DNA from 3 places in the Mesorhizobium sp. B2-9-1 genome. Region 3 is predicted to be linked to each of the others. Evidence: predicted binding sites of a transcription regulator. Region 3 holds the regulator's gene; each other region holds the start of a gene.
The links. Region 3 encodes LexA, which represses DNA repair genes until DNA is damaged. Its sites were predicted from a motif close to TGTTCNNNNTGTGTTCNG; they were not measured.
Positions count from the first base shown of each region.

Region 1 (4,937 bases), 730 kb from region 3:
GGTGAAAAGGCCGGCGCGCTGATCAACGGCATCGCCGCGCTCAAGGCGTCCGGCCTCGACATGGCGCAAATCCGTCAGGCCGGCGAGACCTTGATCAAGCAGGCCGAGGTTGCCGCCGGCCCCGACCTGACCAATCAGGTGCTGGACCAGGTGCCCAGCTTGCGCGGTCATCTCGGGCTTTGAGGCCTGACGCCGCCCTGTCCTATTTCGGCATCGTGTAGGCCATCACGTAATCGCCCGGCTTCGTGCCGACCGAGCCGTGGCCGCCGGCGACGATGACGACGAACTGGCGGCCGTCGGCCACCGTATAGGTCATCGGCGTCGACTGGCCGCCCGCCGGCAGCCTCGCCCGCCAGAGCTGCCTGCCGGTGGTGAGGTCGTAGGCCCGAAGATAGTCATCGACCGCCGCGCCCAGGAAAGCGACGCCGCCAGCCGTGATCATCGGCCCGCCGATGCCGGGAACGCCGACCTTCAGCGGCAAAGGCAGCGGTGTCATGTCGTAGACGGTGCCGTTGCGGTGCTTGTAGGCGATGTTTCCCGTCTTGAGATCGACGCCGGCGACATAGCCCCAGGGCGGCGCCTGGCAGGGAATGCCGAGCGGCGACAGGAACGGTCCCATCACCACCGCGTAAGGCGCGCCCTCGTTGCGGTTCAGCCCCTGCTCGCTGCCCTTGGTGTCGCCCGGCGGCGGCACGTCCGCGCGGGGGATGAGCTTCGAGGTGAAGGCGAGATAGGTCGGCATGCCGAACATCACCTGCCGCACCGGATCGACCGCGACGCCGCCCCAGTTGAAGACGCCGAAATTGCCGGGATAGATCAGCGAGCCCTGAAGCGAGGGCGGCGTGTAGCGTCCCTCATAGCGCAGCTTCTTCAATTCGATCCGGCACGCCAACTGGTCGAACATGGTGATGCCCCACATGTCGGCGCCGGTCAGCGGCTTCGGATTGAAGGACAGATCCGAGGCCGGCTGCGTCGGCGAGGCATGATCGCCCTCGATCGCGCCGCCGGGCGCCGGCACGTCCTTCACCGGAATGATCGGCTCGCCGGTGCGCCGGTCGAGCACGTAGAGATCGCCCTGCTTGGTCGGTCCGACCAGCGCCGGCACGACGCCGCTCGCCGTAGTGATGTCGACCAGCGACGGTTGCGCCGGCACGTCCATGTCCCACAGATCGTGATGCACAGTCTGCCGCACCCAGCGCAATTGCCCGGTGTTGAGGTCGAGCGCGGTGATCGAGGAGGAGAACTTCTCGACATTGGCGCTGCGGCCCATGCCGAGCTGGTCCGGCGTCTGGTTGCCGAGCGGCACGTAGATCAGCCCGAGCTTCTCGTCGACGCTCGCGGTCGACCACATGTTGGGCGAGTTGTGGGTGTAGGTCTGCCCGGCGGGCAGCGGCGTCGTCACATCCGGATTGCCGGAATCCCAGTTCCACAGCAGCGCGCCGGTGTTGACGTCGAAGGCGCGGATGACGCCCGACGGCTCCTCGGTCGAGTAATTGTCGTTGACCGCGCCGCCGACGATGATCTTGCCGCCGACGATCAGTGGCGCCGATGTCGAATAGTAATAGCCCGACTTCGGATAGGGCATGTTGGCCATCAGGTTCAGCGTGCCGCCCTCGGCGAAGGACGGACACACCTGCCCGTTCGCGGCGTCGAGCGCGATCAGCCGGGCGTCGGAGGTCGGCAGATAGATGCGCGCGGCGCAAGGCTGGCCGGCGGCGATCTTGGCGTCGGCATAATAGGACACGCCGCGGCAGGTCTGATGCTGGCGGTTGGGGTCGAACTTGATCTTCGGATCGTAGCGCCACTTCTCTTTGCCGCTCGCGGCATCGATGGCGATGGCGAAATTATGCGGCGTGCAGATGAACAGCGCGTCGCCCACCTTCAGCGGCGTCACCTGATAGGTCGTCTCGCCGATATCGTCGGGGCCTTTCACGTCGCCGGTGCGATAGGTCCAGACCGGCTGCAGCTTGGCGACGTTGTCCGGCGTGATCTGGTCGAGCGGTGAATAGCGCTGGCCGAAGGGCGTGCGGCCGTAGAACTGCCACTCGCCCGCCGGCATGTCGCCGCCGAGATTGGCGGCCGTCGCCGCCTTTTCGGTGCCCAGCGTGCCGCCGATATCCATGGGATCGGCGGTCATCGAATAACCGGCGACCGCGAGCGAGGCGAGCACGGCCAGGATCAGCGGCGCGCGTCCGTCCGGCCCGAGCAAGCCCCGCCTTGCCCACGGCGTCAGCAGCCACAGCGCGATGAGCACGATGACGCCGCCGCGCGGGCCGAGCTGCCACCAGTCGAAGCCGATTTCCCAGACCGCCCAGGATAGCGTGGCCAGTACGAACAGCGCGTAGAGCCAGAGCGAGGTCGACCGGCGCCTGAACAGCAGCCAGGCGGTGATCAGGAAGACCAGGCCGGCGACCAGATAATACCAACTGCCGCCCAGCGCGATGAGCAAGATGCCGCCGCCGCCGAGAATGAGACCGATGAGGAAGAGGACGAGGGAGGTGATGGTGACAGCCAAGACGGTGCTCCTTCGACTGTTGCGCCTTCGCGGCCGCTTTCAGGCGACGGCGAGCCGTCCCTGCCCTGCCGGCAGCTTTCCCTCACCCGCTCCGGCTGTCAAGTTGCGGCCAGACACGCGAAACTAGAACAAAACGTAGACAGTTCTGGTCTTTCGCTGCCGAATCACTACATTCGGGAGCGATGTCGGGCTTTTCCGAGGACATGCCTTTTTTCGATGAACCGAATGCGCGGCCCGCTGCGGCTCCATCCGGCATAGCCGCGCGCGCCATGGCCGCCCGCAGCGGCCAGAACGGCGTGCCCGATTATCTCAAGGGCCTGAACCCGGAGCAGCGGCTCGCCGTCGAGACGACCGAAGGCCCGGTTCTGGTGCTGGCCGGCGCGGGCACCGGCAAGACGCGGGTGCTCACCACGCGCATTGCCCATCTCCTTGCCACCGGCAGGGCCTTTCCCTCGCAGATCCTGGCCGTCACCTTCACCAACAAGGCCGCGCGCGAGATGAAGCAGCGCATCGGCATCCTGATCGGCGAAGGCAATGTCGAGGGCATGCCTTGGCTCGGCACCTTCCACTCGATCGGCGTGAAGCTGCTTCGCCGCCACGCCGAGCTCGCCGGACTGAAATCGGACTTCACCATCCTCGACACCGATGACGTGGTGCGGCTGATCAAGCAACTGATCCAGGCTGAGGGGCTGGACGACAAGCGCTGGCCGGCCAAGACCTTCGCCCAGATGCTCGACAACTGGAAGAACAAGGGCCTTGGCCCCGATGAAATCGCGGAAGGCGATGCGCGCAGCTTCGGCAACGGCAAGGGCCGCCAGCTCTATAAGGCCTACCAGGAACGGCTGCAGACGCTGAATTCCTGCGACTTCGGCGACCTGCTCTATCACCCGATCCGAATCTTCCGCGCCTACCCGGACGTGCTGAAGGAATACCACCGCAGGTTCAAATACATACTGGTCGACGAATACCAGGACACCAACACCGCGCAATACATGTGGCTGCGGCTTCTGGCGCAGCGGCCCAATTCTAGGCGCAAAGGCGCTGACGCCGGCGGCAGGCCAATCTCCCCCCAAGTGGGGGAGATTGGAGCCAGCGCCGTTAATATCTGCTGCGTCGGCGACGACGACCAGTCGATCTACGGCTGGCGCGGCGCCGAGGTCGACAACATCCTGCGCTTCGACAAGGATTTCCCGGGCGCCACCATCATCCGGCTGGAACGCAACTATCGCTCCACCGCGCATATATTGGGCGCCGCCTCCCACCTCATCGCCCACAATGAGGGCCGCTTCGGCAAGACGCTGTTCACCGACCGCGACGACCCCGAGGACGACAAGGTGCACGTCCACGCCGCCTGGGACTCGGAGGAAGAGGCCCGGGCCATCGGCGACGCCATCGAGGCCTATCAGCGGCAGAAGCACAATCTCAACGACATGGCGATCCTGGTGCGCGCCTCCTTCCAGATGCGCGCCTTCGAAGACCGTTTCATCACGCTGGGCTTGAACTACCGCGTTATCGGCGGCCCGCGCTTCTACGAGCGCCTGGAAATCCGCGACGCGCTTGCCTTCTTCCGCGTCGTCGCCAATGGCGGCGACGACCTCGCCTTCGAGCGCATCGTCAACGTGCCGAAGCGCGGTCTGGGCGAAGCCACCATCCGCCAGATCCACGATACGGCCCGCGCCATGCGCATCCCGATGCTGGAGGCTGCCGCAACCCTCGCCGAAAGCGACGAGCTGAAGCCGAAGCCGCGCGCGGCGCTGCGCGAGGTCGCAGCCAATTTCGAGCGCTGGCAGAAGGCTCTGGAAACCACCCCGCACACCGAACTCGCCGAGACCATCCTGGAGGAGAGCGGCTACACCGACATGTGGAAGAACGACCGTTCGGCGGAGGCGCCCGGGCGGCTGGAAAACCTCAAGGAGCTGATCCGCTCCATGGAGGAGTATGAATCGCTGCGTTCCTTCCTCGAGCATGTCGCGCTGGTGATGGAGGCCGAGCAAGGCGAATCGCAAGATGCGGTCTCGATCATGACGCTGCATTCGGCCAAGGGTCTTGAATTCGAGACCGTCTTCCTGCCTGGTTGGGAGGAAGGCCTGTTCCCGCATCAGCGTGCGCTGGATGAAGGCGGACGCTCCGGCCTCGAGGAAGAGCGCCGGCTCGCCTATGTCGGCCTGACGCGCGCCAAGAAGAACCTGCATATCTGGTTCGTCTCCAACCGCCAGATTCACGGCCTTTGGCAATCGACGATTCCGTCGCGCTTCGTCGATGAATTGCCCGAAACCCATATCGATATTGCCGACAGCGGCAACAGCTACGGCGGCTACGGCAATCCCTATGGCGGTGGCTCGTTCGCTTCCGGGCGCGGTGGCGGCCGGCAAAACCCCTACGGCGCCTCGCGCTTCGACAATATCGGCGCCAAGGACCAGGG
Region 1 covers NZ_VFTP01000001.1:18,940-23,876, reverse strand. Annotated here, with positions in the region: gene FJW05_RS00110 (hypothetical protein) at 1-183, shown strand, start outside; gene FJW05_RS00105 (glucose/quinate/shikimate family membrane-bound PQQ-dependent dehydrogenase) at 203-2,515, opposite strand; gene FJW05_RS00100 (UvrD-helicase domain-containing protein) at 2,698-4,937, shown strand, end outside.
Region 1: the regulator LexA is predicted to act here: its motif matches at 2,640-2,657, upstream of FJW05_RS00100 (UvrD-helicase domain-containing protein).

Region 2 (4,937 bases), 350 kb from region 3:
CCCCGTCCCGCCGGTCCCCACCGGCTATTGCTGCAGTTCCTGCGGCGGTTGCCGCGAAGGAACCTTGTATTCCTCGACCTTGTCGCCGCGCGTCACGATCACCGTCTTGAATTTCGGCTCGTCCTGGTCCTTCGTCACCGCATTGACGAGCGAGGCGGCGCTCGCCTGCGCATTTGCGGCAACCGAGCCGCCGAAGGACGAGATGGTCGTAAGCCCGCCATTGCTGGCAGTTGCGTCGGCGGCCGACCGCAGCGACAACGACAGCGTGCCGACGGTGCGGGCAAGCGCCACTTTCTGCGCCCCTTCGTTGGTCACCTCGATGGTCACCGAATTGGCGACTTGCGGCTCGGTCTTGCGTTCGTCGGCGCCCTGTCCGACCGAAAGCACCTTGACGTCGGCAACGACGACCTCGGACGTGACGGTCGAGCCGGCGGCCCCTTGAGCATTCTTGGATACTTCCTGGATGTCCCCAGCATCGCGCGTCAGCACGACATCGACGCGGTCTCCCGGCGTGATGAAGCCACCGACACCGGCGATCTCGTCGGTGCGGACGGTGACGGCCCGCATTCCCGGCGACAGCATGTTGGAAAGGGTAGCGCGGCCGTTCGGCCCCGACAGCTTGGTGAGCAGCACCGGTTCGTTGACCTCGATCGGCGACAGCACGACCCGGCCGCCGTCCGCGAGCAGCTTGTCGATGGTCGGGAAAGCGCCTTGCGGCAGGGAATCCTGCGGCCACGGGATCTCGGCGAGCTGCGGCCGTGCGAGCTCCATGCCGTAACGCAGCGGCGCTTGCGCCACCACGATGGTCTTGAACTCGACCTTGGGCTGCTGCGGCGCCGTGACGGAGACGACCTTGATCTCGGCCTGGGCCTTTGCCTGGCTCTTGACCCAGAAATCCGCCGCAAAGATCGAGATCGCGCCGAAAACGGCGGCGATGCCGATCATGGTTATGGCCCTGCCCCTCACAACGAAACCCCTGACGCCCGTGGTCTTTTGTTGGTTGGGTCTCACGCTAGGCGTTAATGTTAAAGAATCAGGAATCCCACGACCCGCCGATCGCCCTATTTCGGCCGGCTTGGTTATCGAATGGTTTTGGAATAAGAGACAGTTTGATCCCTGAACGGAACAGGAACTCGTTCGCCCGCCAAAAGCGTGGCAGTATCGAGGAATGATTCGCATTACCGGACGCTAGGCCCAGCATGGACGACAGCAACGACCTCTTCGGCAAGATGGAAAAGCCGGCACAGCCGGTGCGCGCGCCCTCGCGGCCCGCCGATCCGCTGGTGCAGGCCGCGAAGCGTTCGACCGCCACACGCGACGGCAGCGAGGGCTACAGCGCCGCCGATATCGAGGTGCTGGAAGGGCTCGAGCCGGTACGGCGCCGTCCGGGCATGTATATCGGCGGCACCGACGACAAGGCGATGCATCACCTGTTCGCCGAGGTCATCGACAATTCGATGGACGAAGCGGTGGCCGGCCACGCCACCTTCATCGACGTCGAGCTTTCCGCCGACGGCTTCCTGACCGTCACCGACAACGGCCGCGGCATCCCCGTCGATCCGCATCCGAAATTCAAGAAGCCGGCGCTCGAAGTCATCATGACGACGCTGCATTCGGGCGGCAAGTTCGACTCCAAGGTCTACGAGACCTCCGGCGGCTTGCACGGCGTCGGCGTCTCGGTCGTCAATGCGCTGTCCGACCACCTCGAGGTCGAGGTCGCGCGGGGTCGTCAACTTTACCGCCAAAGATTCTCCCGCGGCGTCCCGGTCAGCGGTCTCGAGCATCTCGGCGAGGTCCACAACCGCCGCGGCACAAAGACCCGTTTCCATCCCGACGAGCAGATTTTCGGCAAGGGCGCCGCCTTCGAACCGGCGCGCCTTTACCGCATGACGCGCTCGAAGGCCTATCTGTTCGGGGGCGTCGAGATCCGCTGGACCTGCGATCCGTCGCTGATCAAGGACAAGGACCAGACGCCGGCCAAGGCCGAGTTCCACTTCCCCGGCGGCCTCAAGGACTATCTCAAGGCGACGCTCGGCGACGAATTCCAGGTCACGCGCGAGGTCTTCGCCGGGAAGAGCGACAAGCAGGGCGGCCACGGTTCGCTCGAATGGGCCGTCACCTGGTTCGGCGGCGACGGTTTCCTCAACTCCTATTGCAACACCATTCCGACCCCCGAGGGCGGCACGCATGAGGCGGGCTTCCGCAACGTGCTGACGCGCGGACTGCGCGCCTATGCCGACCTCATCGGCAACAAGCGCGCCTCGATCATCACCACCGACGACGTGATGATCTCGGCCGCCGGCATGCTGTCGGTGTTCATCCGCGAGCCGGAATTCGTCGGCCAGACCAAGGACAGGCTGGCGACGATCGAGGCGATGCGCATCGTCGAAAACGCCCTTCGCGACCCGTTCGACCACTGGCTGGCAGACAATCCGCAGGAAGCCTCGAAGCTTCTCGACTGGGTCATCGCGCGCGCCGACGAACGCGTGCGGCGCCGCCAGGAAAAGGAAGTCTCGCGCAAGAGCGCGGTGCGCAAGCTGCGCCTTCCGGGCAAGCTTGCCGACTGCACGCAGAACGCCGCCGCCGGCGCCGAGATCTTCATCGTCGAGGGCGACTCGGCCGGCGGCTCGGCCAAGCAGGCGCGCGACCGCGCCAGCCAGGCAGTGCTGCCGCTACGCGGCAAGATCCTCAACGTCGCCTCCGCCGGCAACGACAAGCTTGCCGCCAACCAGCAGATTTCCGATCTCATCCAGGCGCTCGGCTGCGGCACGCGTTCGAAATATCGCGACGAGGATCTGCGCTACGACCGCGTGATCATCATGACCGACGCCGACGTCGACGGCGCGCACATCGCTTCGTTGCTGATCACCTTCTTCTATCAGGAGATGCCGAACCTGATCCGCGGCGGCCATCTCTACATGGCCGTGCCGCCGCTCTATTCGATCCGGCAAGGCGGCAAGGTCGGCTACGCCCGCGACGACGCGCACAAGGACGAACTGCTGCGCACCGAATTCACCGGGCGCGGCAAGGTCGAGATCGGCCGCTTCAAGGGCCTGGGCGAGATGATGGCCGCGCAGCTCAAGGAGACCACGATGGATCCGAGGAAGCGCACGCTTTTGAGGGTCGACGTGATCGACGCCGAGCAGGCCACCAAGGATGCCGTCGACGCGCTGATGGGCACCAAGCCCGAGGCGCGTTTCCGCTTCATCCAGGAGCGCGCCGAATTCGCCGAGGCGGACGTGCTGGATATCTGATCGCCTGCCGGTCCATAACAGTCTCCGGCACGGAGAACCGGTGTGACCTGGACGCGGTTGAAAGAGCTTGTCGAGACGCCCTTAAGCGGTCTGACGCAGCCGACCCGTTCGGACTGGATTTTTGCCCTGCGCACGGTTTCGGCCGGACTGGTCGCGCTGCTTGTCGCCTATGCATTGAAGCTCGATCATCCGCAATGGGCGATGATGACGGTGTTCATCGTCGCCCAGCCGGTCGCCGGCATGGTGCTGGCAAAGGGCTTCTACCGGCTGCTCGGCACGCTGGCCGGCGGTCTGGCGGCCGTCGGCATCACATCGCTGTTCGGCGCCAATCCCTGGCTATTGGTGAGCGTGCTGGCGCTCTGGATCGGCGTCTGCACGCTGGTCTCGTCGCTGTTGCGCAACCCGGAAGCCTATGGCGCCGCGCTTGCCGGCTATACGGCGATGATCATCAGCCTGCCGGCCCTCGGACAACCGCATATTGTCGTCGACCTCGCCGTCGCGCGCTGCGCCGAGATCGTGCTCGGCATCGTCTGCGCCGGCGTCACCAGCCGGCTGATCCTGCCAAAGCTCGCGGCCGACGCTATCATTTCCAGGTTGAAGCGCAGCATCCTCGACCTCGCCGAATATGCCGGCGGCGCTTTCTCCGGCGGCGACCCGGCAAGCCTCGCCGCGCTCCAGCGCAAGCTGATCGCCGATGCCCAGACGCTCGCCGAGATGCGCACCTATGCGCGGCTGGAGGCGCCGAGCTTCGCCACCCGCGCCCACCCGGTGCGGCGCACGATCGGCCAGCTTCTGTGGGCGCTTTCGGCGGCGCGCGCCCTGCACAGCCACCGCAGACCGAAGAACGCGGCGCTCATTCCCATGCGCAGCGAATTGAAAGCCTTCGTCGGCGAACTGGCGGCGACGCCCGGCGCGCTCGACGATACCGGGCCCTGGGTGGCACGGCTCGATGCGATCGCCAGCAAGGCCATGGAGATGCCGGACCTGCCCACAGATACCCAGCCGAACGATACGGGCTCCCACGATGCCGGCGAAGACAAGGTCGGCACCATCACCCGCCTGACCATTGCCGGCGATTTCGCCGAGGCGCTGAAGCAGGTGATGCGCGGGCTGGAGGCGCTGCGCTCGCCCGTCTCCCGGAAATCGGGCGAGCGGAGCCAGCCGGCGCTGGTCGTCCACCGCGACTACGAGGCCGCATGGCGCAACGCCCTGCGCGCCGCGCTGGCGACCTTGCTCGTGGCGATCTTTTGGCTGACGACCAGATGGTCGGAAGCGGCCGGCACCGTTATCCTCGTCGCCGTCGTCTCCAGCCTGTTCGCATCGCGCCCGGATCCCGTGCAGTCCGCCTGGGGTTTTTTCACCGGCACGCTGATCGCGCTGCCTTTTGCCTTCGTTGTCGGCCAGGTCGCGCTGCCGGCGCTGCCGGGCTTCGGCTGGTTCACGCTCTTCGTCGTGCCGATCCTGGTGCCCGCGGCGCTCGGCATGGCCAATCCGCGCCATGTCGGCGTCGCCACCGCCTTCGCCATCAACTTCCTCGCCTTCCTCAGCCCGCATCAGCAGATGATCTATGATCCCGGGCCGTTCTTCGCCGGCTCGGCCTCGATCCTGGTCGGCATCCTGATTGCTATCGGCGTCTTCATTGTCGTGCTGCCGGCCGATCCCTGGGCCACCATGGAGCGCATC
Region 2 covers NZ_VFTP01000001.1:402,753-407,689, reverse strand. Annotated here, with positions in the region: gene cpaB (Flp pilus assembly protein CpaB) at 25-945, opposite strand; gene parE (DNA topoisomerase IV subunit B) at 1,200-3,254, shown strand; gene FJW05_RS01975 (FUSC family protein) at 3,297-4,937, shown strand, end outside.
Region 2: the regulator LexA is predicted to act here: its motif matches at 1,117-1,134, upstream of parE (DNA topoisomerase IV subunit B).

Region 3 (4,937 bases):
GCGTTCCGCACAGGAACCGCCGGATGCCAGTGCCCGCGGCATAGCCCTGCTCGAACGCGAAAGGCCGGGCATGGCCCCACCAGCCGCTGAGCGGCTGGCGAATGTCGCCGTGGTGGCGGCTCGCGGCGTAGATGAAGGCCGGCGAGCCCGGCCCGCCATTGAGATACTTGTAGGTGCAGCCGATGGCGAAATCGGCATTCGAGCCGTCGAGATCCACCGGCAGCGCACCCGCTGTGTGGCAGAGGTCCCACACGATTAACGCGCCGGCTTCACGGGCCTTGCGGGTGAGCGCCGCCATGTCGCGCAGCCGGCCGGATTTATAGTTGACGTGGTTGACCAGGATGACCGCGACGCGATCGTCGACCAGTTCCTCAATCGTCGGGGCATCGGCGCCTTCGAGCCGCAGCACCGTGCCGGGCCGCGTCGATGCGACCCCTTCCGCCATGTAGAGGTCGGTCGGAAAGCTGTCGGTCTCGGCAACGATCACCGAACGCTCGGGCCGCATCGCAAGTGCCGCATGCAGGACCTTGTAGATGTTGATCGAAGTCGTGTCGCAAACGACCGTCTGGCCGGGTTTCGCGCCGATCAGGCGCCCGAGCTGGTCGCCCAGCTCGATGGGCATATCGAACCAGTCGGCGGTGTTCCAGGCGCGGATGAGATCCCGCGCCCATTCCTGCCTCGCGGCAGTCTCGATCTCGTTGAAGGCGTCGATCGAAGCAGCGCCCAGCGAATTGCCGTCGAGGTATATGACGCCTTCCGGCAAGACGAAGCGATCGCGCATGGCGCGCAGCGGATCCGCGGCATCCATCGCCTCGACTTCGGCGAAATCAGGAATTCCCCTCATTGTGCTGCCGCCTCCATTTCGATCTGGCCAAGGGGGTTGTCTCACCACCGTCGGCGACAGGGCAAGAACCTTTGGTCCTATGTTAGCTGGTCCATAGACGGCGAAGACCCTGGATCGGAACCATTGCTAAGGTTGGCATTTTGGGTCCGTTTCGTTCACGGTGCGGCACGCTTGCGCAGAAACCGACGTGATCCCATCCACGGCTTCGTGATGGTGTCGGCTCTTGATTCAGCTTAAGGAGGCTCCAAATCCGAGCGGAATCAACGCCCCTACCCCAGCCGGGACGGCCAAGGCATCACCGGATGCGACATCGTTTCGGCCGCCTTAACAAATTCACTAAACTTTAAACGGTTGCGGAACACAACTGGAACAGATAGTGTTTGTTCTGGGTTTGTTTTTCTGATTCTGGTTTCAGAACCCGTGGGGGCCGCCGATGCTGACGCGCAAACAACATGAACTCCTGATGTTCATCCATGAACGCCTGAAGGAGAGCGGGATTCCTCCATCATTCGATGAGATGAAGGAGGCGCTCGACCTTGCCTCCAAGTCCGGCATCCACCGGCTGATCACGGCGCTGGAAGAACGCGGCTTCATTCGCCGGCTGCCAAACCGGGCGCGCGCGCTGGAAGTGCTGCGCCTGCCCGACTCGATCGCGCCAGGCCTTAATGCCGCGAAGAAGTTTTCGCCGAGCGTCATCCAGGGCGGCCAAGGCAATCTCAATCGCCAGGTCAAGCCGGCGACGCCATCGCGCACCCCGACGCCAAGCAATGACGACGAGGCCGCGGCGGCCGTATCCATTCCGGTGATGGGCCGCATCGCCGCCGGCGTGCCGATTGACGCCATCCAGCACCAGACGCATTCGATCTCGGTGCCGCCGGACATGATCATGGGCGGCGAGCATTATGCGTTGGAGGTCAAGGGCGACTCGATGATCGAGGCCGGGATCTTCGACGGCGATACCGTCATCATCCGCAATGCCAACACGGCAAGCCCGGGCGAGATCGTGGTGGCGCTCGTCGACGATGAGGAGGCAACCTTGAAGCGTTTCCGCCGCAAGGGTGCCTCGATCGCGCTCGAAGCCGCCAACCCGGCCTATGAGACCCGGATCTTTGGACCGGACCGGGTCAAGGTTCAGGGCAAGCTCGTGGGACTTATTCGCCGCTATTGAGCAGAACTGCTCGCCGTCTTCGCCCGGACGACAATCTATTGGGCCGGTGCGGCGGCTGGTTTTTCCGGCTGCTTATAGGGCGCCAGTCCCCTCGCCTCGCGCGTGTATTTCCGCTGCTCGTGCCAGGGTCGGTATGGTTCTACGACCGCGTAGCGGACGGTTGGCCGCGCGGTTGCCGATTGCGGATCGAAGAAGACGGCGGCGCTGCCGTCGCGCGCCAGCTGCCGCTTGGTGACGACGAGCACACGCGGATCGCGGCATGGGTTATAGGCCGTGGCGTCGTTGATGACGATGAGGTCGGCGAAACCGCAGGCCGGCCGGGCGGCGTCGCGGGTCTCGGCGAGCGCGACGATCGCGCCGGAAGGATGCCGGCCGATGCAGAGATCGCCGGTGCAATAGAAGGGCGAGCCGGGTGGCAGGTCGACGGGATCGGCAATGTCCAGCGTATCTTTGGCGAACCTTTCCGGCGGCACGATATCCTCGGCTTTCAGCGCCCGTTTCCAGTTGTCGGTAGTGAACTCGTTGGAGCGTTCGCGATTGACGGCAAGCTCGCCGCCGCCGATCGGCATCGCCACCAGATGCGCGTCCTCGGAAATGAGCACATCCGGTGTGCGGACGTGCGGAATGGCCAGCAGCGCGGCGAGCGCGAAGGGTACGGCGGCAAGCCTCAGCCAGGTGGTGGCCATGGTCGCGATGACCAGCGCGACCGTCGCCAGCAGCACCGACTGGATCGAGATCAGCCCGACGGCATCGACAGGCGAGCGCTCGGAAATCCATGCCGAGATGGCGATCATCGCCGTCAGCCCCTTGCCCATCACATAGAGGAGCGGACCGTCGAAGCCGAAGGGCATGGCCAGCGCGCTCAGCACGGCGAACGGCATGACGATCAGCGAGACGATCGGCATGACCGCCAGATTGGCAAGCAGGCTGAGCGGCGACACCCGCTGGAAGTGCCAGATCGCAAACAGCAATGTCGCGCTGCCCGCGATGAGCGACGTCACGGCGGCGCCGCCCACGCCAACCACCAGTTTTCGCGACAGGAACCCGAGGAATGAACGCTTTGCCGGCGGCGCGGTCGTTTTGCCGGCGCGATAATCGGCAAAGCCGGCATAGGCGCCGACCAGGGCGGCGGTGGCGGCGAAGGACATCTGGAAGCTCGGGCCGACCACTTCATGCGGCGAGACCAGGATGACGGCGATGGCAGAGATCGCCAGGTTGCGCATTGTCAGCGCCGCGCGGTCGAAGAGCACGGCGGCGAGCATCACGGCCAGCATGATGAAGCTTCGCTCGGCCGCCACCACGATGCCGGAGATGATGAGGTAGGCGGCGATCGAGATGAGTGCGATCCCGGCGGCGTATTTCTTCACCGGCCGCCGCGACGAGAAATCCGGAAACAGCGCGAAAGCGCCGCGCAAAAGCACCATGATCGTGCCGGCAACCAGCGCCATATGCAGGCCGGAGATCGAAATGATGTGGTAGATGCCGGTCCGTCGCATCGACTCGTTGATTTCGTCCGGAATGCCGGCACGAACGCCGACGATCAGCGCCGCTGCGATCTCACCCTCGGAACCACCGATGCTGCTCCTGATGTGGTCGGCAATCCCCTCGCGAGCGTTTTCTATGGCCGATGCCACGCGCGCGCCGAAAGGCACCTCCGTTGGAACTGTCTGGGTCGACGCGACAAGTTTCGGATCGCCCAGGAAAAAGCCACTGGCGCCGATGCCGGCAAAATAGCTGTCGAAGGAATAGTCGTAGCTGTCCGGCCGAACCGGACCTGTCGGCGGCAGCAGCTTGGCATAGCCGGTCAGCATCGACCCGGCCGTCATGCCGGAAGGGATCCTGCGCGCCGACAGCCTGATGCGGTCCGGCGCGTAGCGCAGCTTCGGATGCTCCGTGGATATGAGATCTATGGTGAGCCGGACACGGCCGTTGGCCATCGCCTCGGCGGTGACGAGGCGGCCCGTCAGCCGTGTCTGGATTTCGGAACCCAGCACTGGGGTCGCCATCCGCCAGGTCTCCACCTTGGCCGCGAGAAAGCCCAAGGCGCAGAAAAACACCGCCATGAAGGCAAGGTGCGTTCTGTGCCGGGAACGCGAGACCGCCGCGCAGACCGCCATCAGGGCGACTGCCGCAAGCGGCCTGTAGAGGTCCGGCTCGGCGCTCAGCGAGAAGTAACAGATCACGCCGGCTGCCAGGAACACCGGCACCAGCAGAAAGCCGACGCCACGGTCGAGCTCGGTGGTGGCGGCGACCGCAACGCTTCGGCGCAGAGCAGGAAGCGAAACGCGGCCAAGCTGTCTGCGGATCCGGCCGACATTGGCTGTCGGCGATGCTGGCGGTAACGTGCCGCCGCCAGGCGGCAGAAGCTCAGCTGGCGGACGCGGCGCCCGAAGCGAAACCGGCGTTCCCTCTTCGGGCACGGCATGAGCAAACATCAGGCGTTCGCTGACGCCCGCTGTCGTTCCCTCGCCCTCCTCCGCGCCCCGGCCACGTCCAGCCATCGGGTCTGCCCCTTGCGCCCCAGACCGCCTATGCTACATGAACGCCGGTCGCGTGGAAGTCTGCGCGAAACATGCATTTTTCAGCGCTTCCTCGAGAGTTCCATGTCCGACAAGGTCGTTACCCGTTTTGCCCCCTCGCCTACAGGCTATCTGCATATCGGCGGGGCGCGCACGGCGCTGTTCAACTGGCTCTATGCCAGGCACACCGGCGGCACGATGCTGCTGCGCATCGAGGACACCGATCGCGAGCGCTCCACCGAAGCCGCCACGGCTGCCATTCTCGACGGGCTGACCTGGCTTGGCCTCTCCTGGGATGGCGACGCCGTCTCGCAGTTCGAGCGTGCGCCGCGTCACCGCGAGGTGGCGGAGCAACTCGTGCGCATGGGCAAGGCCTATTACAGCTACGAGACGCCGGCGGAGCTGG
Region 3 covers NZ_VFTP01000001.1:752,694-757,630, reverse strand. Annotated here, with positions in the region: gene kynU (kynureninase) at 1-844, opposite strand, end outside; gene lexA (transcriptional repressor LexA) at 1,278-2,012, shown strand; gene FJW05_RS03725 (ComEC/Rec2 family competence protein) at 2,048-4,513, opposite strand; gene gltX (glutamate--tRNA ligase) at 4,616-4,937, shown strand, end outside.